Regions from separate parts of the Delftia sp. JD2 genome, predicted to be linked through region 1. Evidence: riboswitches for the same ligand, from Rfam matches in the RefSeq annotation. Region 1 holds a riboswitch; the other holds the start of a gene.
The links. Region 1 has a riboswitch for glycine ahead of gcvT (glycine cleavage system aminomethyltransferase GcvT). Riboswitches for the same ligand answer to the same signal wherever they lie in the genome.
Positions count from the first base shown of each region.

Region 2: linked by a shared signal. The riboswitch ahead of ACM14_RS28135 (D-amino acid dehydrogenase) and the one ahead of gcvT (glycine cleavage system aminomethyltransferase GcvT) in region 1 are both predicted to bind glycine.

Region 1 covers NZ_LFJT01000041.1:22,610-37,660, reverse strand. Annotated here, with positions in the region: gene ACM14_RS20425 (LysR family transcriptional regulator) at 1-464, shown strand, start outside; gene ACM14_RS20420 (amino acid permease) at 716-2,197, shown strand; gene ACM14_RS20415 (VOC family protein) at 2,250-2,606, opposite strand; gene ACM14_RS20410 (DUF6597 domain-containing transcriptional factor) at 2,691-3,458, opposite strand; gene ACM14_RS20405 (Lrp/AsnC family transcriptional regulator) at 3,464-3,919, opposite strand; gene ACM14_RS20400 (sensor histidine kinase) at 4,363-6,009, shown strand; gene ACM14_RS20395 (DMT family transporter) at 6,061-6,552, opposite strand; gene ACM14_RS20390 (LysR family transcriptional regulator) at 6,651-7,568, shown strand; gene ACM14_RS20385 (fatty acid--CoA ligase) at 7,584-9,188, opposite strand; glycine riboswitch at 9,358-9,469, shown strand; glycine riboswitch at 9,485-9,603, shown strand; gene gcvT (glycine cleavage system aminomethyltransferase GcvT) at 9,621-10,796, shown strand; gene gcvH (glycine cleavage system protein GcvH) at 10,932-11,306, shown strand; gene gcvP (aminomethyl-transferring glycine dehydrogenase) at 11,378-14,269, shown strand; gene ACM14_RS20365 (PAS domain-containing sensor histidine kinase) at 14,424-15,051, shown strand, end outside.
Region 2 covers NZ_LFJT01000085.1:2,608-17,658, reverse strand. Annotated here, with positions in the region: gene recB (exodeoxyribonuclease V subunit beta) at 1-3,802, shown strand, start outside; gene recD (exodeoxyribonuclease V subunit alpha) at 3,799-5,994, shown strand; gene ACM14_RS28160 (glutathione S-transferase family protein) at 6,013-6,675, opposite strand; gene ACM14_RS28155 (hypothetical protein) at 6,795-7,154, shown strand; gene ACM14_RS28150 (copper chaperone PCu(A)C) at 7,251-7,763, shown strand; gene ACM14_RS28145 (PhaM family polyhydroxyalkanoate granule multifunctional regulatory protein) at 7,906-8,862, shown strand; gene ACM14_RS28140 (FIST N-terminal domain-containing protein) at 8,939-10,174, shown strand; gene ACM14_RS28135 (D-amino acid dehydrogenase) at 10,207-11,538, opposite strand; glycine riboswitch at 11,631-11,741, opposite strand; partial or broken gene ACM14_RS28130 (S-layer family protein) at 12,391-15,051, shown strand, end outside.

The sequences.
Region 1 (15,051 bases):
GCATCGGCCCGCTGGCCGACAGCCGCATGATTGCCCGCGCCCTGCCGCCGCTGCGCTGGGTGACCGTGGCCTCGCCCGCCTACCTGGCGGCGCGCGGCACGCCGCAGACGCTGCAGGAGCTGGCGCAGCACAGCTGCATGGCCGTCTACAACCACTACCTGGGCCGGCGCGTGCCCTGGCAGTTCCTGGCCGGCAATGGCGAGATGCTGGACTGGCCTGCGCCGCAGACCGTGACCTTCGACAGCGGCGATCCGCTGGTGGAAGGCTCGCTGGGCGGCCTGGGCGTGGCCCAGGTCATGGAGTTCGCGGTGCGCGAGCACCTGCAGGCGGGCCGGCTGGTGCGGCTGCTGCCCCAGCACGAGGGCCGCGCCCGCGAACTGTCCCTGGTCTACCCGCGCACGCGCCAGGCCTCGCCGCGCATCAAGGCACTGGCCCAGCTGCTGCTGGCGCAGACACAGTGGTAGGCAGGCAGGCCGCAGACGGCGTGGCGCCATGCACACAGTGGGTTCGGATTCAGTTCCGCTTATGTGGGTGAAGGGGGATTAAACTCCTGCCTTTCCACGATGGCAGCGTTCTCGGACAATCACGCCTTTTCGTGGTGCATGCACCTTGATGGGGCCGCGACACAGCGGCTCTTTTGTTTTTCCTGTTTTGCATTCCTGCCCCCGCGCCGGCCAGCGGCCGCGCGGGATCTGATCCACCAATCGACACATCCATGGCAGCAGACAACTCCAAGAATGCCGCTCCCACCGCGCTCAGGCGCGAACTCAAGGCGCGGCATCTGTCCATGATCGCCATCGGCGGCTCCATCGGCACCGGCCTCTTCGTTGCCTCGGGCGCCACCATCTCGCAGGCCGGCCCTGGCGGCGCCCTGCTGGCCTACATGATCGTGGGCCTGATGGTCTACTTCCTCATGACCAGCCTCGGCGAAATGGCCGCCAACCTGCCCGTCTCGGGCTCGTTCGCCACCTACGGCGCGCGCTATGTGGACGAAGGCTTCGGCTTCGCGCTGGGCTGGAACTACTGGTACAACTGGGCCGTCACCATTGCCGTGGACCTGGTGGCCGCCCAGCTGGTCATGGCCTACTGGTTCCCCGACGGCAACGGCATGCTGTGGAGCGCCCTGTTCCTGGCCATCATGTTCGGCCTCAACGCCATCTCGGTCAAAGGCTTCGGCGAGGCCGAGTACTGGTTCGCCGCCATCAAGGTGACCACCGTCATCCTCTTCATCGGCGTGGGCGTGCTCATGATCCTGGGCATCGTGCGGGGCGGCGCGCCTGAAGGCGTCTGGGGCAACTTTGCCCTGTGGAGCCAGGGCGACGCGCCCTTTGCGGGCGGTTTCTCGGCGCTGATCGGCGTGGCCATGATCGTGGGATTTTCCTTCCAGGGCACGGAACTGATCGGCATTGCCGCTGGCGAATCCGAGAACCCCGCCAAGAACGTGCCCCGCGCCGTGCGCCAGGTGTTCTGGCGCATTTTGCTGTTCTACGTCTTCGCCATTCTGGTCATCAGCCTGCTGATCCCCTACACCGATCCGCACCTGCTCAAGAATGATCTGGGCGACATCAGCGTGAGCCCCTTCACCCTGGTCTTCGAGCGCGCGGGCCTGCTGTCGGCCGCCGCCGTGATGAACGCCGTGGTGCTGACCTCGGTGCTGTCGGCCGGCAATTCGGGCATGTACGCCTCCACGCGCATGCTCTACACGCTGGCCTGCCAGCGCATGGCGCCGCGCATGTTCTCGTATGTCAACAAGCGCGGCGTGCCCACGCTGGCCCTGCTGGCCACCACCGTGGTGGCGGCGCTGTGCTTCCTGACCAACATCTTCAGCCCGCAGCTGGTCTACATCTGGCTGCTCAATCTGTCGGGCATGACGGGCTTCATCGCCTGGCTGGGCATTGCCATCAGCCACTACCGCTTTCGCAAGGGCTTCGAGGCCCAGGGCCTGGACCTGAACCAGCTGCCCTACCGCGCATCCTGGTTCCCGTTCGGCCCCATCTTCGCCTTCGTGCTGTGCATGGTGATCACGCTGGGCCAGAACTACGAGGCCTTCATGGCCGACCGCATCGACTGGACCGGCGTGGTCGCCACCTACATCGGCCTGCCGCTGTTCCTGCTGATCTGGGGCGGCTACCGCCTGGTCAAGGGCACGCACATCGTGAAGTACAAGGACATGCAACTGGGTTCCAACGTCGACTGACGCCCGGCCCAGTCCCCATGAAAAACAGCCCGCAGATGCGGGCTGTTGGCTTTCAGGCATCGGCCGACCATACGGCCAGCTCGTAGCCGTCCGGATCGGTGAAGTGGAACCTGCGGCCCCCCGGGAACGCGAACACCGCGCGGCTGATCACGGCCCCGGCCGCCTCCACGCGGCGCTGCGCCTCGGCCAGATCGTCGGCGTATAGGATGACCAGCGGGCCGCCGGGCCGCACCTCCTCGCCTGTGGTGAAGCCGCCCGTCAGCCGGCCGTCGCTGAACTCGGTGTAGCTCGGGCCGTAGTCGGTGAAGGTCCAGCCGAAGGCCTCGCCGTAGAACGCCTTGCTGCGCGCAATATCGGCCACGTTGAACTCGATGTTGTCGATCTGGTGGTTCTTGCCCCTGATGCCCATGTGATGCTCCGTTGAATGCTGGTAGGCCGCCATCATCGGCCACGCCGTGGCAGCGGTCTTGAACAAAACGGCCAGCCGGACTGCTCAATCCAGCAGCTGCGCCATGGCGGCCTGCGCCGTGATGCCGCACAGCGCCCTCACTTCGCGCGACAGATGCGCCTGGTCCGCATAGCCAGCATCTGCCGCCAGCGCCGCAAGACCTGCCTGCCGATCAGACCGTGCCAGGGCCAGCAGGCGCTGAAAGCGCAGCACGCGCTCCAGCGTCTTGGGACCGTAGCCAAACTGCGCGTGGCACAGGCGGCGCAGGCTGCGCTCCGGCATGTCCAGCTGCGCCCGCATGGCGGCCAGCACACCGGATTCATCCCGCCCGGCCGCAGCCGCCACATTGAACAGCTCCATGGCCTGCCGGTCCGGCGCTGGGGCGTCGCGGCCCATTTGCACCAGTCCATGGATGAACACGGCCTGCCCTGCGCCCGGCTGCGCATCGTTGATGCGATGCACCCACTCCCGCGCGCGCGGCCCCAGCAGATCGCCCAGTTCCACCGCCTGCCCCACGATCTCGTCCATGGGCAGGCCCAGCCAGGCGCTGGCCGCACCGGGGCCGAAGCGCGCCCCCCATACCTCGGACCCCGGCACCAGCGTGGGCCGCGCAGCCACCCTGTCAGGCCCCACGGCCAGCAGCCGCCCGCCTTTGCAGACGATGTCAACGCAGCCATCGGGCACCACGAGAAAGCCGCCGGCATAGTCCGGGGCCACGGTGCTGCTCCACAGGCACTGGAAGTGCGGCTGCAAGGCGGGCGGCGGGGAGTGTTCGCGGTAGGGGGCGGGCGGCGGCGCCTGGCCAGAGGGCATGGACTTCAGACCCCCAGCGGCAGGTCGGCCTTCTTCAACGTGCGCAGCACAAAGCTGGACTGGCTGTGGCGTATGCCCTTGATCTTGTAGAGCTTCTCGCGCAGCAGGCGCTCGTAGTCACGCGTGTCCTTGACGACGACGCGCAGCAGGTAGTCGTACTCGCCCGAGACCAGATGCGCCTCCACCACCTCGGGAATGGTCGCCAGCATCTCGCCGAATTTCTCCAGCGTGTTGTCCGAGTGGCTGTCCAGCGTGACCTGCACCAGCACCGTATCGCCCAGGCCCAGCGCCAGCGGGTTCAGGCGCACGGTATAGCCCTCGATCACCCCCGCCTCTTCCAGCTTCTTGATGCGTGACCAGCAGGGCGAGGCGCTCAGGCCCACGGCGGCGCCGATTTCCTGCAGGCTGGCGCGCGCGTTGGCCTGCAGGGCGGAAAGAATCTTTCTGTCGAGGATGTCCATGGCCGGCAATCTACTGCAAAACAGGCAGGCGCAGAATAATTTTCTGTAGCAACGCCTGTTTTGAAGAAATAAAGCAGCATTTTCTGAGACCAAACGCGCACACTTGTCTGCATGGGAGCACGCTTACCGGCGCAGCAAAACCATTCACCCAGCCCCGCCGACTACCGCCAGCGCCCGGATGCGTGATCCAGACCAGGAGCCCGTTACAGGCCGCCCCGCTTATCCGCAGCGGGGCGGCCTGTTGCATTGGGGCACTTGGCAGGCGACAGACAGCGCTTTCCCGCAATGGCCGCCGGTGCACAATGGCCCCCCCGCAAGCCTGCACGGCGGACATATACGGGCGCACGCCACATCAACCAATCGGACCCTTGATCCACACGCAAGACAACCCCACCGAAGGCGGCCGGGGGCACTGGCAAACAGGTGCTGCAGCGCAATGGCTGGTGCAGACCCTGGTGCAGGCGCTGGCAGCTGCAGCGCTTCTGGCACTGCTCACCCGCTTGCTGCCCAACCCCCAGGCAGACCAGGGCATTGCGGTCTTTCCCGGCAGGAGCATGGCGCCGGCCGCCATGCTGCTGTACGCGTACATGGGCTCGGCCCTGGCCATCACGCTGATGAGCCTGATCCTGTGGTGCTGGCTCAGGGAAAGGCTCTACATTCTTTGCGCCGCGCTCCTGGCAGCCGGCTTTGCCTACGCTGCTTTCCGTTACCGGCCCGAAGGCCTGTGGCTGCCCGGCGCCGACCAGCCCCAGCATGCGCTGTCCATCGCCTACTGCAGCTTCTGTGTGGTGGCGACGGTGTTTTTCAGCCAATTGTTCGAGTTCCGCCGCCATTGGATCTGGGCTGCGCACCTCTTCAGCGTGGTGGCCTGGCTGAATGCCATCGCACTGGGCATGGCACTGTTGGGTGGCTATCCGCAGATCTCGCGTGCCGTGGTGTTCACGGCCCTGGTGTCCACATCGTTCGGTGCGGTCTTCGTGCTGTACCTGCTGGTGGTCCGAAGGCAGTGGCAATACCTGCCGGGCGCGCTGGCGTTTGCGGTGCCTTCCGCCCTGGGCATCCTGAACCTGCTGAGAACCCAGGGCCTACTGCCGGATGTGGCGCTGCCATCGGCACAGATGCTGTGGTTTGCCGGGCGTGTGTCCGAGGCCATCCTGCTGGGAATGGCGGTGACCAACCGCACGCGGGTGGCGGAGCGTGCCCTGCGCAGTGAGCGGATGCAGGCCCTGTCACGCGCCCAGGCTGCCGAGCGCGAGCTGGAGTCCAAGGTGCTGCAGCGCACCGCACAACTGCAAACGGCCCAGCAGGCCCTGCAGACCGCCTTGCACAGCGAGCGGGAGATGCGGCTGGAACAGCGCCAGTTCTTCAACATGATCAACCACGAGTTCCGCACCCCACTCACCATCGTGGACGGCGCCGCGACCGAGCTGCAGACGTTCCCGACGACGGACGCGGACTCCCTCATCGAGCAGGCGTCGCAGATACGCAGGGCTTCGCGCCGGCTGATGACCCTGGTGGACACCTGCCTGATCAGCGACCGGCTGGACGCGGGCGCGTTCCGGCTGCAACTGGAGCAGACGCCATTGGATGAACTCCTGGAGGAGTCTGCAGAGCTCGTCGGCTGGTCCCGGCGGCATCGCCTGAAACTGGATCTGGAACACGGCCCGCAGCAATGGCAATGCGACCCTGTCCTGGTGCGCATCGCCATCTCCAACCTTGTCGGCAACGCCATCAAATATGCCAAGGCGGGCGACATCACACTGGCCGCCCGCTGCGATGCGTCCGGTGACCTGCTGATTTCCGTCAGCGACCAGGGACCGGGCCTTGCGCCTGAAGCGGCAGGACAGGTTTTCGAGCCCTATGAACGCGCAAGCGCCACCCGGCACGTCAACGGGCATGGCCTGGGCCTGTCCGTGGTGAGGCGCATCGCCAGGCTGCACGCAGGCGACGCGTTCTTCCAGCCGGCTGCCGGAGGCGGGGCCTGCTTTGTCATCCGGCTGGGCCGGTTCCTGCCCGGCACGGCAGATGCCTGCCAGGAATGTCCGCCAGCGGCAAGGCCGGCCGCCGTGCCGCCGGGCATGCCCGCCTGACGCGGGCAAGGCCAGGGCCTTCGCCGCTGAAGCAGGGCGTGCTCGCGGCGCTCATGGCGCCGCCGCTGCACGGGCCTGCCCGCCCTGCACCACCAGGAACACGCCCCCCAGAATCAGCGCCACCCCTGCCAGCCGCGACCAATTGACCGGTCTGGCACCCAGGCCCATCAGGCCGAAATGGTCCACCAGCACCGAAACCACGATCTGCCCCGCCACCACGCAGACCAGAAAACCGCCCGCGCCCAGCTTGGGTGTCACGGCCGCCGCACTGGCCACATAGATGGCACCCAGCACGCCGCCTATCCATAGCCACCACGGCCCCGCGACTGCCTGCGCCACCGCGGGAGTGGGCGCGCGCATGGCCCAGAGTGCGGGCACGATGACCATCACGCTCACGGCCAGCGAAGTCAGCGCGCCCCACAGCGGATGGCCCAGCACCCGCCCGACCATGGCGTTGCTCGCCGCCTGGAACGGCAGGATGGCGCCAGCCAGCAGTGCCATGCCCACGGGGGCCATGGCCAAAATCGTGTTCCGTCCTGTCATGCAAAGCATCCTTTTCCTGTTCGTAAATCCATGCCTGAATGCTCTCGCATCTGCTGGATGAATGGAAATCGTTTGCCTGCACGTTCTATATTCATGGCATGGATGAACTGCGCCGGATCGACCTCAACCTGCTGCTGGCCTTGCACGCCCTGCTGGCCGAAAAACATGTGACGCGCGCCGCCCTGAGGCTGCACAAGAGCCAGCCGGCCACGAGCCATTCGCTGGCGCAGCTGCGCGAACATCTGGGCGACCCGTTGCTGGTGCGGCGCGGTGGCCGCATGGCGCTGACGGCACGCGCGCAAGGCCTGGTGCAACCGCTGGCGGATGCGCTGGGCAGCCTCAACGGCTTGCTGGCACAGGCGGAATTCGACCCGGCCCACGCACGCGGACGGCTGCGGCTGGCGCTGTCGGACTACGCATCGCGCATCGTGCTGCCGCCGCTGATGCGGCATCTGCGCCAGCACGCACCCGGGCTGGACCTGGCCATCAGCCAGTCCACGCGCGAGGTGATGCTGGCCCAGCTGGCCGATGGCGAACTGGACCTGGCCCTGGGGCCCTTCCCCGACGCACCCGACCTGCCCGAGGGCATCGAGGTGCAGGATCTGTTCCAGGAGCAGTTCGTGAGCGTGGCCGACCATGCCGTGCTGCCGGCACGCGGCGGGCTGTCACTGCAGGACTGGCTGCAGCGCCCGCACGTCATGCTGGCCATGCGGCCCGACGCCAACGAGGAAATCGAACGGGCGCTGGCCGCCCAAGGCCTGAGCCGCCGCGTGGTGCTGGCCCTGCCCCACTGGAGCGCGGCGCTGGAGGTGCTGGCAGGCACCGACCTCGTGCTGACCGTGGGCAGCCGCGCCATTGGCGACCTGCGCCGCCACAAAACGCTGCGCCGCTTCGCTCCTCCGCTGGAGCTGCCCCGGTTTGCCTACCAGCAGGCCTGGCATGTGCGCAAGCAGGGGGATGCCATGCATCGGTGGCTGCGCAACTCGATGGCGCAGTGCTGTACTGCGCAGAAGTAAACGCAGGCCGCAGCCTCAGGCTGCCACCACCACCCTCAGCAACTGCTTCTGTATCTTCCCGCTGGCCGTCTTGGGCAGGGCCTCGCGGAAGTGGTAGCGGCGCGGGCGCTTGTAGGCGGCCAGGCGGTCGCCGTGGACCAGGAAGGCGTCCAGCGCCTCGGCCGTGGGCGTGGCGCCAGGCTTGGCGACCACGTGGGCGGCGACGATCTGGCCCCAGCGCTCGTCGGCCTCGCCGATGACGGCGACCTCGAGCACGTCGGCATGCTCGACCAGCGCGTCTTCCACTTCGCGCGGATAGACGTTCTCGGCACCCGAATTGATCATGTAGTCGATGCGGTCACGGATCCAGAGATAGCCGTCGTCGTCGATGTGGCCCAGGTCGCCCGTGTGGTACCAGCCGTGCGCCAGGGCGCGGGTGTTGGCGTCGGGGCGGTTGAGGTAGCCGGCCATCATGCAGGGGCCGCGCACCAGGATCTCGCCCACCTCGCCTGGCAGGCAGGCCTCGGCCGGATCGGTGGGGGCGTTGTCTTCGCGCAGGCGCGCCACGATGAGGTCATGGCCCATGGAGGGCAGTCCCGCCGAGCCCGCGTGCGAAAGCTGCTCGCGCGGCAGGAGGATGGACATGCAGGGCCCCATCTCGGTGGTGCCGTAGACCTGGACCAGGTCGCTGCCGACCTTGCGTGTCCATTCGCGGATCAGGTGCGGCGCCATGGAGGCGCCGCCGTACTCCACCAGCCGCAGCGCGGGCGCCTGTTCGGGCGAGGCAATGGGGTCGGCCAGCAGCATGGTGACCATGGTGGGCGCCGCGAAGAAGAAGCTCACGCGCTCTTCGCGGATCAGGCGCCAGGCCTCGGCCACGTCAAAGCGCCGCAGCAGCACCTGGGTGGCCCCGGCCTGCAGGCGCGGCAAAAAGCTGGTGTGCAGCTCGGCCGTGTGGTTGAGCGGCGCCATGGCCAGGCCCACGTCGTCGCGCGTGAACTGCATGGTCTGGTGCATGAGGGCGTTGTGCGCCAGCTTGCTGCGGTGCGTATGCAGCACGCCCTTGGGCCGGCCCGTGGTGCCGCTGGTGTACATGAGGATGCAGGGGTCGCTCTCGCGCACATGGGCATGGGGCGGCGCGCTGCTGCGGCCCCTGGCCAGGGCGGACAGGCGCTGCGTGGCCCAGACCGGCAGCGGGTCGGCCGGGGCATCGTCGGCAAAGATCCAGTGCTCGATGCCCGTGCCAGTGCCGCCGCCTTCGGCCTTGAGCAGGGCCTGGGCGCGTGCGGCCACCTCGCCGCCCTCGTGCTCGAAGACCAGGGCGCGCGCTGCGCCGTCCTTGAGGATGAAGGCCAGCTCCTGCGCCGCCAGCCGGTAGTTGATGGGGTTGAAGATGGCGCCCAGGCGCGCGGCCGCCAGCATGGTGAAGACAAAGGCCGGCGTGTTGTAGAGAAAGGCCGCGACCACGTCGCCATGGCCTATGCCCAGCTCGGCCAGGCCATGGGCGTGGCGGTTGACTTCGGCATCGAGCTGGGCGTAGGTCCAGGCGCGGCGCTCGCCGCCCTCCCACGCGACCAGGGCTTCCTTGTTCGGCAGGTAACGTGCCGGCCAGGCCAATGTGTCTCCCAGCGTCTGCTGCATGTGCGCTTCTTCCTTCTCGCTCACGAGATTTCATATATCGATGCATCTCAATGTAGGAGATTTTTTAGACAGTTATGCAATTTGCAAATGCATCCATGCAGGCAAGCGCATGGAGCTGCGGTCGGCCCGCGGAAATCCCGAAGCCGCGCGGGCGCTGGCCGCAGCTAGAATGCGCCGGTCAGGAGAGAGTGCCCGCCCGGCCGCAATGGTCACAGGCAGCGGCACCGCCGAAGGCGCAGGGTTCGCCCCGAACGCTCAGGCAAAAGGACTGGCACCGCCTGCCGCCACGGCCGCAGGCGTTCCTAGCTGGAGAGAGATGCAGGGCACGGCGGTGTGCCCCATCCACCGAAGGAGCAAGCCCCACGCATGGAAGGTGCGGGTGAATCTCTCAGGTAAAGCGGACAGCAGGGCAGGACATCCCGGGATTCCGGGATGGCGTTGTGCCTTGCCCCTTGCCGAAAAGAGAGTCCCTCCTTGACCGCTGCCTCCACCACCGATCTGCTCAAGACCCCGCTGTTCGACCTGCACCAGGAACTGGGCGCGCGCATGGTGCCGTTTGCCGGCTACTCCATGCCCGTGCAATATCCGCAGGGGCTGATGGCCGAGCATCTGCACACGCGCGAGGCGGCAGGCCTGTTCGATGTCTCGCACATGGGCCAGATCAGCCTGCGCGGCCCGGATGCCGGCGCGGCGCTGGAATCGCTGCTGCCCATGGACGTGCTGGGCCTGGGCGAACACCGCCAGCGCTACGGCCTGCTGCTCAACGACGCGGGCGGCATTCTGGACGACCTGATGTTCGTGCGCCGCGAGGACGACCTGTTCCTGATCGTCAACGGCGCCTGCAAGCACGAAGACCTGGCGCACATAGAGGCCCGCATCGGCCAGCGCTGTGAAATCGAGCCCCAGTTCGACCGGGGCCTGCTGGCGCTGCAGGGCCCGCAGGCAGCAGCCGCCATGGAGCGCCTGCTGCCCGACACGGCCGGGCTGGTGTTCATGACGGGCGGCTACTTCGACTGGGAAGGCGCCGAGCTGTACATCACGCGCAGCGGCTATACCGGGGAGGACGGCTTCGAGATCTCCCTGCCCGCCAGCCACGCCGAGGCCTTTGCCCGTGCCCTGCTGGCCCAGCCCGAAGTCAGGCCCGTGGGCCTGGGCGCGCGCAATTCGCTGCGCCTGGAAGCCGGCCTGTGCCTGTACGGCAACGATCTGGACACGACCACCACCCCGACCGAGGCCGCCCTGAACTGGGCCGTGCAGAAGGTCCGCCGCATTGGTGGCGAGCGCGAAGGCGGCTTTCCCGGCGCGGCCACCGTGCTGGCCCAGCTGCAGTCGCCCGAGCTGCTCACGCGCAAGCGCGTGGGCCTGGTGGCCCTGGAGCGCGTACCCGTGCGCGAAGGCACGGAGCTGCTGGATGCCAGCGGCCGCAAGGTCGGCCAGGTCACCAGCGGCCTGCTGTCGCCCACGCTGAACCAGCCCGTGGCACTGGCCTATGTGGAGCCGGGCAGCGCCGCCATCGGCACCACGCTGCAGGCCATGGTGCGCGGCAAGGCCGTGCCCATGCAGGTGCAGGCCACGCCCTTCGTGGCGCCCCGCTATCACCGCGGTTGAGGACAGCCTGCGCGCTTGGCGTGGATCGAGTTCGGCGGATTCGTTTTTCCTGCCATCGCATGCCGCTACAGTGCGCACTGACCTTTCTCAAACCGCCTTTCACAGGTTTCTTTTCAGTTTCTATCGGAGCAAGCCATGAGCATCCAGTATTCCAAGGACCACGAATGGATCAACGCCGCCAACCCTGACGCGGCCATCGTCGGCATCACCCTCCACGCGCAGGATGCGCTGGGCGACGTGGTGTTCGTCGATCTGCCCGCCGTGGGCACCAGCTTCAACCAGGGCGATGTGGCCGGCGTGGTCGAGTCCGTCAAGGCCGCCGCCGATGTCTACATGCCCGTCAGCGGCGAGATCGTCGAAGTCAACGAAGCCCTGCGCGACGACCCCTCCCTGGCCAACAGCGACCCGCTGGGCGAAGGCTGGTTCTTCAAGGTCAAGCTCAGCGACGCAGGCCAGCTGGCCGCGCTGCTCGACGAAGCCGCCTACACGGCCTTCGCACAGAGCAACTGACGCCACTTTCCGGCCAGGACGGGCGCCAGGGCCCGCCCTGGCGCTTTTCAGCTTTTGAGACAGGTCCCTCCATGCTGATGTCCTCCACCCAGCCCCTTGCCGCCCTCGAGAACGCCACCGAATTCGTGGCCCGCCATATCGGCATCGCGCCCGAAGACGAGGCCCACATGCTCAGCGCCATTGGCGCGGCATCGCGCGATGCGCTGATCGACGCCATCGTCCCGCCCTCCATCCGGCGCCACCAGCCCATGGCGCTGCCTCCAGCGGCCACCGAGGCACAGGCGCTGGCCGAACTCAAGGCGCTGGCAGGCCGCAACCAACTGCTCAAAAGCTTCATCGGCCAGGGCTACTACGGCACGCACACGCCCGGCGTCATCCTGCGCAACATTCTGGAGAACCCCGCCTGGTACACGGCCTACACGCCCTATCAGGCCGAGATCTCGCAAGGCCGCATGGAGGCCCTGGTCAACTTCCAGACCATGGTCTGCGACCTGACGGCCATGCCGATTGCCAACGCCTCCATGCTGGACGAGGCCACGGCGGCCGCCGAGGCCATGACGCTGGCCAAGCGCTCCGTCAAGAACAAGAGCAACCGTTTCGTGGTGGCGGGCGATGCCCACCCCCAGACCATCGAGGTCATACAGACGCGCGCCGCGCCGCTGGGCATCGAGGTGCTGCTGGCCAACTCGCTGGAGGAATGGAACCAGCTGATGGACGGCGACTACTTCGCCGTGCTGGCCCAGTACCCCGCCACCAGCGGCCGCATTGACGATCTGCGCGCCGACGTGGACAAGGCCCATGGCAAGCAGGCCGCCTTCATCGTGGCCACCGACCTGCTGGCGCTGACCCTGATCACGCCGCCCGGCGAATGGGGTGCCGACATCGTGGTGGGCACCACCCAGCGCTTTGGCATGCCCATGGGCGCGGGTGGCCCGCATGCCGCCTTCATGGCCTGCCGCGACGAGTTCAAGCGCTCCCTGCCCGGCCGCCTGGTCGGCGTGAGCGTGGACGTGCACGGCAAGCCCGCCTACCGCCTGGCACTGCAGACGCGCGAGCAGCACATCCGCCGCGAAAAGGCCACCTCCAACATCTGCACGGCCCAGGTGCTGCCCGCCGTCGTGGCCAGCATGTACGCCGTTTACCACGGCCCCGAGGGCCTGGAGCGCATCGCCCGCCGCGTGGCCTCGTACACGGCCATCCTGGCGCGCGGCCTGGCCGAGCTGGGCGCGCCGCTGCGCGAGGTGCCCAGCTTCGACACGCTGAGCCTGCACACGGGTGCGGCCACCCAGGCCATCGTGGAGCGTGCCGTGTCCCTGGGCGCCAACCTGCGCGTGTATTTCAAGGAATACCTGTGCATCTCGCTGGACGAGACCACCACGCGCGCCGATGTCGAGCTGCTGTGGAAGATCTTCGCCCGGGACGGCCAGGCCCTGCCCAGCTTCGCCGCCTTCGAAAAGGGCGTGGAGCCGCTGATCCCTGACGGCCTGCGCCGCAGCAGCGACTTCCTCACGCACCCGGTGTTCAACACCCACCGCTCCGAGACCGCCATGCTGCGCTACATCCGCCAGCTGTCGGACAAGGACCTGGCGCTGGACCGCAGCATGATCCCGCTGGGCTCCTGCACCATGAAGCTCAACGCCACCAGCGAGATGATTCCCATCACCTGGCCCGAGTTCGCCCAGGTGCACCCCTTTGCCCCGGCCGACCAGCAGCAGGGCTATGCGGAACTGGACAAGCAGCTGCGCGACTGGCTGTGCCAGGCCACGGGCTACGCCGGCATCAGCCTGCAGCCCAATGCCGGCAGCCAGGGCGAGTACGCGGGCCTGCTGGCCATCAAGGGCTGGCATGCGAGCCGGGGCCAGTCGCACCGCAACGTCTGCCTGATTCCCAGCAGCGCCCACGGCACCAACCCCGCCAGCGCGCAGATGGTGGGCATGCAGGTGGTGGTCACCGCCTGCGATGCCAACGGCAACGTCGATATGGCGGACCTGGCGGCCAAGTGCGAGCAGCACAGTGCCAACCTGGCCTGCATCATGATCACCTACCCCAGCACCCATGGCGTGTTCGAGACCCAGGTCAAGGAGCTGTGCAAGCTGGTGCATGACCACGGCGGCCGCGTCTACGTGGACGGCGCCAACATGAATGCCCTGGTGGGCCTGGCCGCGCCGGGCAGCTTCGGCGGCGATGTCAGCCATCTGAACCTGCACAAGACCTTCTGCATTCCGCACGGCGGCGGCGGCCCGGGCGTGGGCCCCGTCTGCGTGGTCGAGGACCTCGTCCCCTTCTTGCCCGGCCATGCCACGGCGGGCCTTGCGGGCGGTACGGGTGCCATCAGTGCCGCGCCGCTGGGCAATGCGGCCGTGCTGCCCATCAGCTGGATGTACATCCGCATGATGGGTGCCCAGGGCCTGACCCTGGCCACCGAGACCGCCATCCTCAGCGCCAACTACATCAGCGCCCGGCTGCGCGACCACTACCCCACGCTGTACGCGGGCGAGCACGGCCATGTGGCGCACGAGTGCATCCTGGACCTGCGCCAGTTCAAGGAAAGCACGGGCGTCATGGCCGAGGACGTGGCCAAGCGCCTGATCGACTACGGTTTTCACGCGCCCACGCTGTCCTTCCCCGTGCCCAACACGCTGATGGTGGAGCCCACCGAAAGCGAAAGCCTGTACGAGCTGGACCGCTTCGTGGACGCGATGATCGCCATCCGCGAGGAAATCCGCGCCATCGAGCAGGGCCGCCTGCCCCAGGACGACAACCCGCTCAAGAACGCGCCGCACACGGCCGAGACGCTGCTGGCCTCGGAATGGGCCCACCGCTACAGCCGCGAGGCCGCTGCCTACCCGGTGGCTGCCCTGCGCCAGTCCAAGTACTGGTGCCCGGTGGGCCGCGTGGACAACGTCTACGGCGACCGCAACCTGTACTGCAGCTGCATCCCCGTGGACGCTTACCTGAGCTGAAGCACCTGCCACCGAAAGGGGCGCTTGTGGCGCCCCGCCTGGCGCGCGTACACTGCGGCCCTGCCCGCGCCGGGCTCCGGTAATCTGCCGGACGCCGGGCGCGGGCCACCAGGATTTGTGCGGCATGTGCCGCTTTCCCCAGCGCCAGCCCGCGATGAGCAGCCCAGACCATTCCGATCCGCCTCGCGACGACGAGCACCTGCCCCTGCATGCGCTGCTGGCGCCCGGCGCCGACCTGCCCCCCGTCGAACGCTTTCCCCTCTTCCAGCCCGAAGACGACCCGCTGCAGGCCCTGGTGGCCGAGCTGCGCAACTACCAGCGCGAACTGGAAATCCAGAACCGCGTGCTGGACTACAGCCAGGCCGTGGCCGAAAGCGCCTCCGAGCGCTTCGAGGCCCTGTTCGCCAGCATTCCCCTGCCCCTGCTGGTGGTGGACGAGCACGACATGGTGGTGCAGGCCAACGCCATGGCGCACAGCGCCTTCCAGCCCTCCGAGCATGACCGGCTGCTGGTGAACTTCGCGCCCTTCGTGCACCCGGACGACGCCGAGCGCGTGCGCGAGACTTTCTCCGCAGCACGCGAGCTGGGCCGCACCGAGGCCCACGAGGTCTGCTTCGAGATCACCGAGCAGCACCAGCTGCGCGCCGACCTGCACGTGGCCTGCATCGCCATCCCCCAGCAAAGCGGCCCGCCCATTGCCCAGTACCTGTGCGCCGTGGTGGACCAGGGCCCGCTGCTGGCCGAGCGCCTGGCGCTGCAGCAGCGCAACCACCAGCTGTTCC
Region 2 (15,051 bases), on a different contig from region 1:
CGACGTGACCGGCCATGTGCTCGACGCACAGCGCTTCCCGCTGTGGGGCAGCCGCCTGATCGAGGCCAGCGCCGGCACCGGCAAGACCTGGACCATCGCCGCGCTCTACCTGCGACTGGTGCTGGGGCATGGCGAGGGCAGCCTGGACGGCATCAGCAGCACGGCCTTCGAGCGCCCGCTGATGCCACCCGACATCCTCGTCATGACCTTCACGCGCGCGGCCACGCGCGAGCTGTCCGACCGCATACGCAAGCGCCTGATCGAGGCCGTGCAGTGCTTTCGCGGCGAGGCCGAGCCCGCGCCCCACGACGCCTTCCTGCACGCGCTGCGCGAGGCCTACCCCGAAGGCGCGGCCCGTGAACGCGCGGCCTGGCGCCTGGCCATGGCGGCCGAATGCATGGACGACGCGGCCATCCACACCATCGACGCCTGGTGCCAGCGCATGCTGCGCGAGCATGCCTTCGACAGCGGCAACCTCTTCGACGAAACGCTGGAGCCCGACGAAAGCCAGCGCCAGACCGAGGCCGCGCAGGACTACTGGCGCCAGCAGTGCTACCCGCTGTCCGACGAGCTGCTGGACGAGGTCCTGAAGATCTGGCCCCACGTCGGCGCCCTGGTCGATGACATGCGCGCCCTGCTGCGCGAGACCCCCGTGCCCGGCGCGGGCGAGGGCAGCCTGGCTGACTGCCTGCAGCGCGCCATGGAGCAGCGCCGCAGCCGCCTGCTGGCCCTGGCGGCCGGCTGGGACGACAAGGCACAGCGCCTGCAGCTGTGGCTGGATGGACAGCTCGACGGCCATGGCGCGCTGTGGGACAAGCGCAAGCTGCAGCCCGCGCGCTACACCGGCTGGCTGGCCGCGCTGGCCGACTGGTCGCGCGCGCCGCTGGACGGCCCGCTGGCGCTGACCGAGGCCGCGCGCCACCGCCTCAGCTCCGAGGGCCTGGCCGAGGCCTTCAAGGGATCGGCCGGCGATGTGCTCATGCCGCTGGAGCTGGCCGAGCTGCAGGCGCTGCTGGTGCAGCTGGAGCAACTGCCGCCCGTCAGCGTGGCCGTGCGCCTGCATGCGGCCGCGCGCGTGGCGCAGCGGCTGGCCCACCTCAAGCGCCAGGCCGGCAGCTTCGGCTTTGCCGACATGCTGCAGCGCCTGGACACGGCCCTGGCCGGCGACAACGGCGCCGTGCTGCGCGAGCGCATCCTGGCCCAGTACCCGGTGGCGTTGATCGATGAATTCCAGGACACCTCGCCGCTGCAGTACCGCCTGTTCGACCAGATCTACCGCACGGCGGCCAACGACCCGCACAGCGCCCTGCTGCTGATCGGCGACCCCAAGCAGTCCATCTACGGCTTTCGCGGCGCCGACATCCACAGCTACCTGCAGGCGCGCCGTGCCACCGAGGGCCGCCACTACGTGCTGGGCACCAACTACCGCTCTACCCAGGCGCTGGTGGGCGCCGTCAACCATTGGTTCGCGCAGGCCGAGCAGCGGCCGGGTGAGGGCGCCTTCATGTTCCGGCGCGGCAGCCACAACCCGCTGCCGTTCGAGCCCGTGGCCGCCCAGGGCCGGCGCGAGCTGCTGCACACGCGCGACGGCGCCATGCCCGCCCTCACCGTGGCCTGGAGTGCGGGCCGCGACGAGGACACCGGCATCCCCCTGCCTTTGTCTGCCGACGAGGTGCGGCGCCGCTTTGCGGCCTATTGCGCCGAGCAGATCGTGCAGTGGCTGGCCGACCCGCAGGCCGGCTTTGTGCAGCCCGATGGCCGCCTTGTGCGCCTGCGGCCTGCCGACATCGCCGTGCTGGTGCGCACGGGCCGAGAGGCGGCCGCCGTGCGCCGAGAGCTGCAGGCGCGCGCCGTGGCCTCGGTCTACCTGTCGGACCAGGATTCGGTGTTCGCCAGCGACGAGGCCCATGACCTGCTGTACTGGCTGCGCGCCGTCGCCGCGCCGCTGGATGCCCAGGCCGTGCGCGCGGGCCTGGCCACGCGGCTCATCGGCTTGTCGCTGGACGAGCTGGCCTGGCTGGCCGCCGACGAGGAAGCCTTTGACGTGCGCAGCGAGCAGCTGCGCGAACTGCACAGCATCTGGCTGCGCCTGGGCGTGCTGGCCATGCTGCGCCAGACCCTGTACCGGCTGGACCTGCCCGTGCGCTGGCTGCAGGACCCGGCCATGGGCGGCGAGCGGCGCCTGACCAACTACCTGCACCTGGCCGAGCTGCTGCAGACCGCCAGCGCCCAGCTGGAGGGCGAGCAGGCCCTGATCCGCTGGCTGGCCACCCAGATCGAGACGCCTGGCAGCGGCAGCGAAGAGCAGGTGGTGCGCCTGGAAAGCGATGCCGACCTGGTCAAGCTCGTCACCGTGCACAAGAGCAAGGGCCTGGAGTACCCGCTGGTCTGCCTGCCGTTTGCGGGCAGCTTCCGCCCCATGGAACGGGCCAGAACGCCGTTCCTGACCCTGTCCGCGCAGGACGAGTCGCAAGACGATGCGGCTCCGGCCCGCCGATTGCTGCTGGACTTCAGCGACGAGGAGCTTGCCCAGGCCGACCGCGAGCGGCTGCGCGAGGACCTGCGCCTGTTCTATGTGGCGCTTACCCGCCCGCGCCATGCGCTGTGGCTGGGCCTGGCCCCGCTCAAGCGCGGCAACGGCAAGGCCTGCGTGAACGAGCAGGGCGCAGCCGGCTACCTGCTGGGCGGCACCGAGCCGCGCTCGGCCCAGGGCTGGCGCGACGGCCTGCAGCAGCTGTGCGGCGAAGACCCGCACATGGCCTGGCGCGACCTGGATGCCGGGCCACTGCAGCGCACGCGCTGGCAGCCCCCGGCCGGCGCCACCCCGCTGCACGATGCCCCGGCCTACGACGCGCGCTTCGACACCCGCTGGGGCATCGGCAGCTTCTCGGCTCTGGTGCGCGCCATGGCCGCGCCCAGCCTGCCCGTGCTGCCCGTGGCCGTGCAGCGCCCGGCCGAGGATGAGCAGGCGCTGGAGCCGCCGCCATCGCCGGAACTGGCGGACATCGCCGTCCTGGCGGGCCTGCAGCCCCTGCAGAATGGGCCGGCCGGTGGGCCTGCGGTCTGGCACCGCTTTCTGCGCGGCCCCGTGGTCGGCAACTTCGTGCACGACCAGCTTGAATGGCTGGGCGGCGAAGACTTTGCCCTGCCCGTGGACGGCCAGGGTGCGCTCGCTGATCGCCTGGTGCGCCGCTGCGAGCGCGCAGGCCGTGGCGAGCAGGCGCGCGACCTGCTGGCCTGGCTCACGGCCGTGGTCCACCAGCCGCTGGCGCCGCTCGATGTCACGCTGGCCACGCTGGGCCCGCAACTGTCCGAGATGGAGTTCTGGCTGCCCGCGCGCCAGCTGCCGGCCGAGCGCATCGACCAGCTGTGCCGGCGCTTCATCCTGCCGGGGCAGGAGCGGCCCGCGCTGCCCCAGCGCTCGCTGCACGGCATGCTCATGGGCTTTGCCGACCTGGTGTTCTGCCACGAGGGCCGCTACTGGGTGCTTGACTACAAGAGCAACCACCTGGGCCCGGACGGCGCCGCCTACGGCCAGGAGGCCCTGGCCCGCGCCATGCTTCACCACCGCTACGACGTGCAGGCCGCGCTCTACCTGCTGGCCCTGCACCGGCTGCTGCGCAGCCGCCTGGGCACGGCATACGAGCCGCAGCGCCAGCTGGGCGGCGCGCTGTACTACTTTCTGCGCGGCATCGATGGCCCGGCCGGTGGCATGCATGCCATGGCGCCCGAGCTGCCCCTGCTCGATGCGCTCGATGAACTGCTCGGCCCCGGCCGCGCCGATATGCAGGAGCCGCCATGAGCCCGCGCCCCCGTTCGCGGACCGTCGATACGGCCACGCTGGACCTGTTCGACGAACGGCCGGGCGGCGAACCGCCGGGCGACGACTCGCCGGGCGACGCATCGCTGGGCGGCAAACCGCCGGGCGCCGTGCCGCCAGACACCAATGAAGTGCTGGCCCTGCTGCGCCGCTGGGCCGATGCCGGCCTGCTGCGGCGCCTGGATGCGGCGCTGGCCTCATTCGTCGCCGGGCAGGATGCGCAGGCCGGGCCCGCCTTGCTGGTGGCCGCCGCACTGCTGGCGCAGATGGAGGGGCGCGGCCACAGCTGCCTGCCCCTGGCACCGCTGGCCGGCAACCCCAACGACGTGCTGGCCTGGCCCGCCGAGGCGCTGCCCGCGCAGCAGGCCCTGTGGCAGATGCTGCCCGCGCGCCTGTCCGGCTGGGTGGCGGCGCTGGGTGCCAGCCCCGTGGTGCGTGTGATCGGCGACGCGGGCCAGGATGGCGGCGAGGACCTTGGCCAGCCCCTGGTGCTGGCCGGTGCCGACGGACCCGCGCCGCTGCTGTACCTGCGCCGCTACTGGGACTACGAGCGCGCCGTGGCCACCCATGTCATCCAGCGCACGGCGGCGCAGGCCGTGGCCGGCCAGCCGCTGGACGAAGCCCTGGCCCGCCACTGGCTGGACCGCCTGTTCCCGCCTGCGGCGGAAGGCGGCCCCGTGGACTGGCAGAAGCTGGCCTGCGCGCTGGCGCTGCGCGGCCGGCTGTCGGTGATCACGGGCGGCCCCGGCACCGGCAAGACCTATACCGCCGCGCGGTTGCTGGCCCTGCTGTTTGCCACGGCGCCAGACGCCGGCCAGTTGCGCGTGGCCCTGGCCGCGCCCACGGGCAAGGCGGCTGCGCGCCTGAAGCAATCGATTGACGGGGCCTTGCTGCAATTGCAGGGCAGCATGGGCGGCGAGATCGACCTGGCGGGCCTGGTGCAGCGCATGGGCGCGGCGCGCACCCTGCACTCCATGCTGGGTGCGCGGCCCGATACGCGGCACTGGGGATTCCATGCGGGGCGGCAACTGGACGTGGACGTGCTCATCGTCGATGAGGCCTCCATGGTCCACCTGGAGATGATGGCGGCGCTGCTGGAGGCACTGCCGGCCGGCGCCCGCCTGGTGCTGCTGGGCGACAAGGATCAGCTGGCATCGGTGGAGGCGGGCGCCGTGCTGGGCGACCTGTGCCGCGATGCCCAGGCCGGACGCTACCTGCCGGACACGCTGGACTATGCGCTGCGCGTGGCCGGCCAGGCGGTGCCGCCGCAGTTCGCGGCGCCGGCAGGCGACCGGCCGCCGGCTCTTGCGCAGCACACCGTCATGCTGCGCGAAAGCCGGCGCTTCGGTGGTCCCATCGGCCAGTTGGCGCGCGCCGTGAATGCCGGCCACGCCGCGCAGGCCCAGGCCTTGCTCGATGCCGGCACGCAAGGCGGTACGCACTCCGAACTCTGGGAGCGCCAGGGCGGCGGCGTGCAGGCCGTGACCGAACTGGCCGTGCGCGGGCGTGGCGGCCTGGCCAGCTATGCGCTGTATGCCAGGGCGCTTCAAAACAGGCCGGCTGCGGACGGCGGCTACGAGGCCGCACACCGGGCCTGGGTGGTCGATGTGCTGCAGGCCTTCGAGCGCTTCCGGCTGCTGTGCGCCGTGCGCGAGGGGGACTGGGGCGTGTCCGGCCTCAACCGGGCGGTGGAGCAGGCCCTGGAAGCGCAGGGCGCGATCCGCCGCAGCGGCGAATGGTATGCGGGCCGGCCCGTCATGGTCACGCGCAACGATGCGCAGCTGGGCGTGTTCAACGGCGACATCGGCATTGCGCTGCCGGGTGGGTCGCAGGGCGGGTCACAGGGGGGGCCGCAGGGTGGGCCCGGGCAGCCGCTGCGCGTGTACTTCCTGCAGGGTGACGAGCTGCGCTCGGTCGGTGTCAGCCGCCTGGCCCATGTGGAGACCGCCTTCGCCATGACGGTGCACAAGAGCCAGGGCTCGGAGTTCGAGCACACGGCCCTGGTGCTGCCCTCGCGCGGCGGCAGCGTGCTGGGGCGCGAGCTGGTCTACACCGGCATCACGCGCGCCCGCCAGGCCTTCTCGCTGTTCTCCGAGGTGCCGGGCCTGCTGGCCTCGGCCGTTGGCAGCCCCACGCAGCGCGCCAGCGGGCTGCTGCGCTGGCTGCAGGACTGAGGCGGGCAGGGCGGCGGCTCAGGCCGGGGTCTTGTCGCTGGCGTAGCGGGACATCATCAGCGCCGTATTGGTCTTGCGGTCGGCATTGACCTGCTGCACCGTGGGCCGCTCGGCCATGCGCGCCAGGTACTCGCGCACGGGCAGGTCGGCCAGCACGTCGCGCCCGCCGACGATCTTGCTGGCCGCGCTGACCAGGGGCAGGTGGACGATGGCGCAGCAGTCGGCCAGCGTGAAGCTGTCGCCCGCCACGAAGGGTGAGAAACGCGCGAGTTTGGCGAAGGCCGCCACGTTCTTGTCGAGCTGGGCCAGCGTGCGCTCCCGGGTGGAGTCGCTGACCTGGCCGCCGAAGAAGGCCTGCGGGTAGAGGATGCGCGCCACCAGCTCCAAGTGCAGGTCCAGGTACACGCACAGCTCGCGCACCTTGGCGGCCTCGAAGGCGTCGGCCGGCAGCAGGGCCGGCGAGGGCGACAGCGTCTCCACGTACTCGACCATGGCGGCCGACTCGCACAGGCCACGGCCGTCGTCGATGCGCAGGTACGGCACCTTGCCCAGCGGCGACAGTGCCATGTCGGTCTCGCCCAGCCAGTCCAGTTCCTCGTTGAAGGGCAGCTGCTTTTCCAGCAGGGCCAGCTTGACCTTGTTGTAGTAGTTGCTGGCCGCGAATCCGCACAGGGTGAGCATGGGTGTCTCCTTGGGTTGTTTGTGGTGAAGGCGAGGGTGCGCGCCTGTGATGGTAGGGGCGGGCAGGGCATGGCGCGGTCCCGGAGATGACGACTGGGGCAGACCCCTAGAATGGCGCCATGCCGCTTCGCCTGCCCTCCACCTTGGCTGCCTGCGCCCGCTGGGTGCTGGGGCTGTGGCTGTGCGTGGCGCTGGCATCGGCGTTTGCGCCGCTGGCGCGCGCCTCGGGCTGGGAGCGCCTGTGCTCGGCCGCTGGCGAATCGGTCTGGGTGCCATCGCCGGCCGGTCAGGACAATGCCCTTGCCGGCAGCCACGGCATCGACTGCCCGCTGTGCCTGCCCCCGCTGGCGCCGCCGCCCGCCCGGTGCAGTGCGGCCCCGGCACCGCTGATGGCAGATGCGCCGCCACGGGCGCACCCGGCCTCCGTCCACAGCGTGGCCATGCCGGCCTTGCCGCAGGCCCGCGCCCCGCCCCGGTGACTCCCCATTTCAATCCCTGCCTCTTTCGCTTGGCTTTTGTTTTTGCAAGGCACACAGACCGTGCTGCAACGTATTGAATTTTCTGGAGAAACCGTGATGACACTGCGTCAATGGACCACCCCTTTCCTGATCGCCGCCTCCCTGTCCATGGGCCTGGCCCATGCCCATGCCGATGCCGCCCACGTCAAGGCCGACGCCGCCTGGGCGCGTGCCAGCGTGCCGGGCCAGCAGGCCACGGGCGCCTTCATGCGCCTGACGGCGGAGGAGCCGCTGCGCCTGGTGGGCGTGGAGTCGCCCGCCGCCGGCGTGGCCGAGGTGCATGAAATGAAGATGGAAGGCGATGTGATGCGCATGCGCGCCATCGACGGCCTGGACCTGCCCAAGGGCGTGGCCGTGGACCTGAAGCCCGGCGGCTACCACGTCATGCTGCAGCAGCTCAAGAGCCCGCTGCTCAAGGACAGCCAGGTGCCCATCACCCTGGTGTTCAAGGATGCCAAGGGCGAAACCTCGCGCCTGAGCCTGCAGGTCCCCGTGCGCGCCATGGCGCCCGGCGCGGCGGCTGCCCCGGCAGCGGGCCACGGCGGCGGCCACGCAGGCCATTCGCACTGAGCCAGCGCCATTGCACCGGGTTTGTGCGCAGCCGCATGCGCATGACTTGCCGTGGACTTGGCGTGTGCCTGGGTTAAGCTGGGAGCATGGCCGGCATCCTTCGCCGGCATGCTCTTCCAACCCAGTCCTAGCGAGTGCTGCCATGAGTGACGCGTCCTCCTTCGGTTTCGGCAAGTTCATCCCCGGTTTCGACTTCCTGCAGGGCCTGGCCCAGAGCGCGGGATCGGCCACGGCCCGGCCCCTGGGGCGCCTGCCCGAATGGGTGGCGCCCACGGTGAGCATCGAGGAGGTGGACAAGCGCATCACCGAACTCAAGGCCGTGCAGTTCTGGCTGGACCAAAATGGCAAGGCGCTGGCCGCCACCATCCAGGCCCTGGAAGTGCAGCGCATGACGCTGTCCACCCTGCAGGGCATGAACGTCAGCATGGGCGAGCTGGCGCAGGCCTTCCAGTTCCCCGCCGCTGCAGCCGCCACCGCTGCTGCAGCCACTGCGGGCAAGGGCGCCGCCAGCGCGGGGCAGTCCGACCACTCGGACTGGCCCATGTCCTCCGCCGGCAAGGCCGGCAAGCAGGAAAAGCCGCAGGCCGCGCCCGTGCAGCCCCCTGCCGAGCCGCCTGCAGCTGCTGCGGCCGCTGCATCCGCGGATGCCGGCAGCAAGGCCTCCGGCCCCGAGGCTTCTGCGCCCAAGGACGAGCCGGCCCAGGCCGCCGCCATGGGCCAGGCCATGCAATGGTGGGGCGCACTGACCCAGCAATTCCAGCAGATCGCCGCCAAGGCCATGGCCGAGCCCATGGCCCCCGAGGCCGTGGCTGCCGCACAGCGCGCCACCGGCATGGCCGGCGACATCGCCAAGGCCGCCATGGACCGCATGACGGCCCAGGCTGGCGCCTTCGCCGCGCAGGCAGGCAAGGCGGCTGCACCGGCGGCCAAGGCCCCGGCCGGAGCCGCCAAGGCGCCTGCGAAAGCGCCAGCCAAAGCCCCACCGAAAGCGCCAGCCAAGGCAGCGGCCAGGAAGACGGCGGCAAAGACCACCGCAAAGACAACAGCCAAGGCACCGGCCGCAGGCAAGGCGCCGGCCAAGAGCCGGCCACCGCGCTGAGCGGGACGGCGGCACCCATGGATGGTCTAGAGCCCTCCGCAAGCCGGGCGCTGGCAGGGCTAGAAAGAAGGTTGGAATGTCGTTGTTTCCTGTAGGCCATGCCAGCCATTCCGACTGGCGCGCCGCGGCCGATGCGGTGCTGCTGCAACTGCGCTCGCAGATGGCCGATCCGGGCCACGCGCAGCGCCCCCGACTGGGCCTGGTGTACCTGTCCCACGCGCATGCCGCCCATGCAAGACCGTTGCTGCAGCATCTGGCCAGGGCCTTGCCCCATGTGGCGGACTGGGCTGGCTGCTCGGCCGGTGGCGTGCTGGCCATGTCCCATGAATACCTGTCCGGTTCCGCGCTCGCGGTGATGCTGCTCGATGTGCCGGCGGCGCACTACCGCCTGTATTCGGGCCTGGCGCCGTTGCATGCGCCGGGCGGCGAGGCCGGGTTCACGGCCCATTCGGCCCTGGTCCATGCCGGAGGCGGCCAGCCCGAGCTGGCCGAGTTGCTGTACGAGCTGTCCGAGCGCACCGAGTCCGGCCTGCTGTTCGGCGGCGTGGGCGATGACGGGGACGATGGCGTGGAGGGCGTGCAGATCGCCTGCCGCACCGAGGACCTGCATGCGCAGCATGCGGATGCGCGCGGCATTTTCAGCGGAGGCTTCTCGGGCGTGGCCTTCGGTGCGGGCGTGCCCTGCATCACGGGCATGGCCCAGGGCTGCGTGCCGCTGGGCGAGGGCCTGGAGATCACCGAGGCGCGCGGCGCCCTGGTCACCGGGCTCAATGGCGATCCGGCCTTGCAGCGCCTGCTGCAACTGCTGGGCGTGGAGCTGGAAGGCAGCGACTGGCAGCCCGCGCTGACCACGGTGCGCAGCACGCTGGCGGCCATTGCGCCGCCGGGCCGGGGCATGGCCCACGGCGTGCTCACCGAAGAGGCCCAGGTACTGACCCTGGTCGGGCTGGACCCGCTGCGCCAGGGCGTGGCCCTGTCATCGGCCGTGGAGGCCGGGCATTCGGTGATCTTCTGCCGCCGCCAGGCCCAGGTCGCGCGCCAGGAACTGCTGCAACTGGGCGCTGCGCTGCGCGATGCGGCGGAGCCGGAGGAGGCGGCGCCCGAAGGCGAGGCACAGCCCCGCATCCGTGGCGCCATCTACATCAGTTGCCGGGGCCGCGGCGGCGGCCTGTTCGGCGGCCCCGATGCCGAACTGCGCACCCTGCGCCACGCACTGGGCGATGTGCCATTGATCGGCTTCGTCGCCGAAGCCGAGATCATGGACGCCCGCCTGCACCGCTTCGCCGGGGTGTTGACGGTGTTCACTGCCTAGGCGTCGTACACGCCGTACACACCGTCTGCACCTCAGACCGCGCGCGGGCGCACCGTGCCTGCGCTGCGATCCGGGTCCATGGCTGCGGCTCCCAGAAAATCGAAATCCACGGCCGGCTGCCTGCCGCTGACCAGGTCGGCCAGCGCCATGCCGGAGCCGCAGGCATGGGTCCAGCCCAGCGTGCCGTGGCCGGTGTTCAGGAACAGGTTGGCGATGGGCGAGCGTCCGATCAGCGGCACATTGCTGGGTGTGGCGGGGCGCAGGCCGCTCCAAAATTGCGCGCGTTCGGTATCGCCGGCGCCGGGGAACAGCTGCTGCACGCGCCGCACGATGGCCTCGCAGCGCACGGGGTCCAGGTTGCGGTCGTAGCCGTTGAACTCGGCCGTGCCGGCAATGCGCAGGCGGTCGCCCTGCGCGCCCGTGTAGCGCGAGAACACCAGCTTGAACTCATCGTCCGTCAGGCTGACCTGGTAGGCCTTGGCGGGGTCCAGCACCGGCAGGGTCACGGAGTAGCCCTTGGCCGGGTAGATGGGCAGGCGCAGCCCCAGCGGCTGGGCCAGCAGCGGGCTGAACGAGCCCATGGCCAGCACATAGGCGTCGCCCTGGATGCGTTCGTAGCGGCCGTCGGCATTGGTCACCTCCACATGGTCGATATGGCGGCTGGCGCCCGCACCCGTGGTGCGCAGCGCCATGACGTGGTGGCCGTGGCGGAACTGCACGCCCGTGGTGGTGGCAATGCGTGCTAGCTCGCGCGTGAAGAGGTTGGCGTCGCCCGATTCATCCTCGGCCGTATAGGTGGCGCCCGCTATCTGCCCGCGCACATGGGCCAGGGCCGGCTCCAGGCGCACGGCTTCGTCGGCGTCGATCAGGCGGCGGTCGCAGCCCAGGGCCTGCATCTGCTCGGTGGGCTTGAGCGCGCCCTCGAACTCGCGGGCGTTCGTGTAGAAGTGCAGGATGCCCTGCATGCGCTGCTCGTACTGGATGCCGGTGTCCGACCGCAGCTGCTGCAGAGCCTCTCGGCTGTAGGTGCCCAGGCGAACGATCTGCTGGATGTTGTGGCGCGTGCGCGCGGGCGTGCAGTTGCGCAGGAAGGACAGGCCCCAGAGCCACTGGCGCATGTCGGCGCGCAGGCGGAACAGCAGGGGGGCATCCTGCCGGCCCAGCCAGCCCAGCAACTTCAGCGGTGCGCCGGGGTTGGCCCAGGGCTCGGCGTGGCTGACCGAGATCTGCCCGCCGTTGGCAAAGCTGGTTTCGGCGCCGGGCGCAGCCTGACGGTCGATGACGGTCACTTCATGACCGAGAGATTGCAGATAGTAGGCCGAGGCGGTGCCGATCAGGCCGGCTCCGAGAACGATGACGCGCATGACAATGCCCTTTCAAAGGCATGTGCCGGTCACGCGGAAGCTGGTAGCTATGGATTCAATAGCAAGCAGCCGGCGTCCGTCGTGACGCAGCTGCCGCTCCCCCTGTCCTTGGTACCTGAGAGATTCACCGCCGTCCATGGGAACGGGGCTTGCTCCTTCGGTGCGCCGCATATTGCGTGCGGCGGCTCTCCAGACGGCATGTTGTGTTTGCAGTACGGAACCTGAGCGTGTATGGGAGTTTGCGCCTTCGGTGAGGCTCGGCACCGTGGTGCCCGCCTGCTCTCCTGCAGGGGCGATTCTATGTGGCTTGCGCAGCCAGCTCCAGTCGTATTGGGGATACCACCTGTTACCTGTATGTGGTGTGGCTGATTCAGGGTATTCCCTAGATCGCTCAAGCGCCTCCCTCGTAGCGCTGGTACGAGTCTCCGGTTTCATGTAAAAAAACTATTGAAATAGAAAAAAACATGATTTAGCCTATCGATATGTGCAGTGGTTTGTCAGTGCATGTTCTGGTCGATTGGACCTGCATGGGTTAACCATGGGTTGTGTATATGTCTGATAGGCGACTTAACGTTGCACAGGTGCAGGTCCATGGAAACTGGTCTGGCACTGAAAAAAATACAAGCACGGTGAATATGGTTTGTGGAGGGAGGAATGATTTGCGTCGCAAACCCGACTGAAGGTGTGTCCGGCTCAATGGGCAGCGGAGCAGCTCGCAAACGTTGATGGAAATCCACCCTTTTGATTGACGCGCAGGATCTGCGCGAAACATTTTGCTTCCAACCTCACCGGCTGCAAGGTGAGTTGTGAACTCGTGATTTAAATAGAACTATTCGAGGTACGGCGATGCAAATGCGCTGGGTACAACTGATGGCTATTGCCATTGGGAAAATCATTTTCCTGTCATATCTCCTTGAGAAAACGGGGAATATCATGCATGCTCTCAATCGCCTGCCTGGTTCGGCATTTTTTCGCAAGTGGCGTGCAGCGAAGTGCCTTTTCTCTTTGCTGCTGCTTTCATGCGCGGGTATCTCATCCACGGCACTGGCGGCGACCGTCGTTTTCACGGTCACCGACAACAGCGACGCTCCCAATGCCAATGCAACGACACCAACCACCTGTGTCAGCACGCTGGGAGGCACCTTTGCTGGCGCATGTACGCTGCGAGCTGCCATTCAGGCAGCCAACTACACGCTGCAAACGCTGGATCCGAGTGCCGATGTTTCCATCGTCTTTGCGCCGACACTGTCCACGTCGGTACGAACCATACAGAGTGGGACATCCAAGGATGCGGCCGGAAACCTCCATCCGTATGTCGACAATCAGACGGTTTACGTGCGCTGTGCCAATACATTCGTCAGCGGAGCCCAGTCCGGCGCCGTGACGGGAGCCACCAATGCCTGTGGTCAAACCCAGATGATCAGCGGCGGCGATACGGGCACCACCACTGGTGCCGCTGGTGCCTGGTACTGGCTCAAAGGCACCGTGCCAGCCGGCACGGGCTCGTTGACCATCGATTTCGGGGGAGTCATACAAGTCCAGAACTGGGCGGACTCCGCCTGGGAAAATTTTTATCTTGGTGGGAAGAACATCACGCTCACCAATTCGCCCAACATGACCTGTGGCGAAGCGGTATTCGTCGTTGGCTCCTCAGCAAACAATGTCACCATTGATCGCGTCGGCCTGGTGAATGTGGCGCCAACCCCTGCGGGAGAGGGGACGCCGTTCAACTGCGAGCTGTACGCGGAGATTCATCAAGGCGCACAAAACGTATTCTTTACCAATAGCACGATCAATTCCGCGATATGGAATGGAAATTACGGCAATAACAAGGGCTCGGCCATTTCCGTTGCCGCAAGCAACGGTGCAGGCACGGTTTCCAACATCGTTGTCGATAATTTCACGGTAACGAATCTGCCCAACCCTATCGGGGGAATGCAGCTCGAGCAGTTTTTCCAGGTCATGTCGAACATGACCGTCAACGGATTGACGATCAAAAATTCGAATATCGCACTGAGCCCGACTGGTGGAAATGCGCCCAGGGCCGTGGTGTCGGTTGATGGAACGATCAGCCTGGCCAATGGAATTGGTCTGGCCGTGACGGGTAATACCTTCTCGCTGCCTATCGCCGCCTATACCGGGTCATCGCCAACGCATGTGTCGGCACCAACGGTGAATACGGCAGCCTCAGGCACGACGCAGGTAGTGACGGTGACCGATAACAACTTCACTGGCGGCGGGGACGGGGTGAATATCGGTGGTACGGGTACGGCACCAGGATTGATTGGCAACAACAAGATGACAAGCCAGTCGAGAAGTGCCATCCGTATCACTACGCGTGATTTCTTCAAGATTTCTCAGAACACGCTGTTTTCCGTGCCTGTGGCTGCAAACTCAGGCATCAGTTTGCTGACGACGGGCAATGGACAAACCGGATGGACCCCCACCCTTGGCGTTGGCGCCAGTGACACCGCCGCCTGCACCTGGACATTCAATATCACGGCAAATGCCAATGCGAGCGAGCCGGCACCGTATACGGTGGAAGCCTTTTGGTCGCCGACCGGCGCGGGCGTCAACGATGCGCAGGTCTATCTGGGCTCCGAAACCATGGCCGGAGCCTCGGGAACGCTGACCGTTCCTTCGTATCTCAGCGGCCAGGTGCGGGTCACAGTGACGGACAGCAATTCCGGCGGAGCCCAGACCTCGCAGCTTTCAACGGCGGCAAGCGTCACCGGTTTTCCCTGTGCCTTGAAATCCGGCGTTCTGGCGACGACCAACAATCAACCTGTCGGCAGCAGCGACTTGCTGGAGGTCTACATTGTTGACGGCCAAGGCAATGCCTGGACGGGGGGCAGTGACACCGTCACCTTCGCAGCGCCGCCTGCAGGTGTCACGTTCAATGGCGGCTCCGCCGCAGTCAGCTGCACGACCAACTCCAGCGGAAAGTGCGCGTCTCCCATCAATGCCAGCAGCAGTGTCGCCGGAACATTCACGACACCCGTGACCTTGTCGTCGTCAGTCGCTGGTGCCACGTTCTCCAATCTTCCATTGGGTGGAAGTCCGGTATCTGGCGCAGTGACCTATCAGCCTTCGCCGGTTGCTTACAGCTTCACCGGGCTGCCGGCCAGCACGAGCGGGTCTGAAATCGCCGCGAGTCCGCCATCGATTGCGGCCAACGGCGTCTCCACCAGCACCTTGGCCGTGCAGTTGAAGGATGCTTTAGGCAACCTTGTCACCACCTGTACCGATACGGTGGCCTTCACCCTCAATGCGGGGACGCAAGGCGTTCCTGCCGTCAGCGTCACGGGCTGCAGTGCCGGCATGTACACGGGGACGGTGACATCGCCGGTGCTGGTCGGCAGCGGCACCTTCGGGTTCACCATCAACGGGTCTGCGGCTGTTGCCACCGCAACGGTCTCCTATGTGGCCGCAACGCCGAGCACGAGTGCATCGACGATAGTCGCCACGCCGACATCGATCGTGGCCAACGGCAGCTCCACCAGCGTGCTGCGC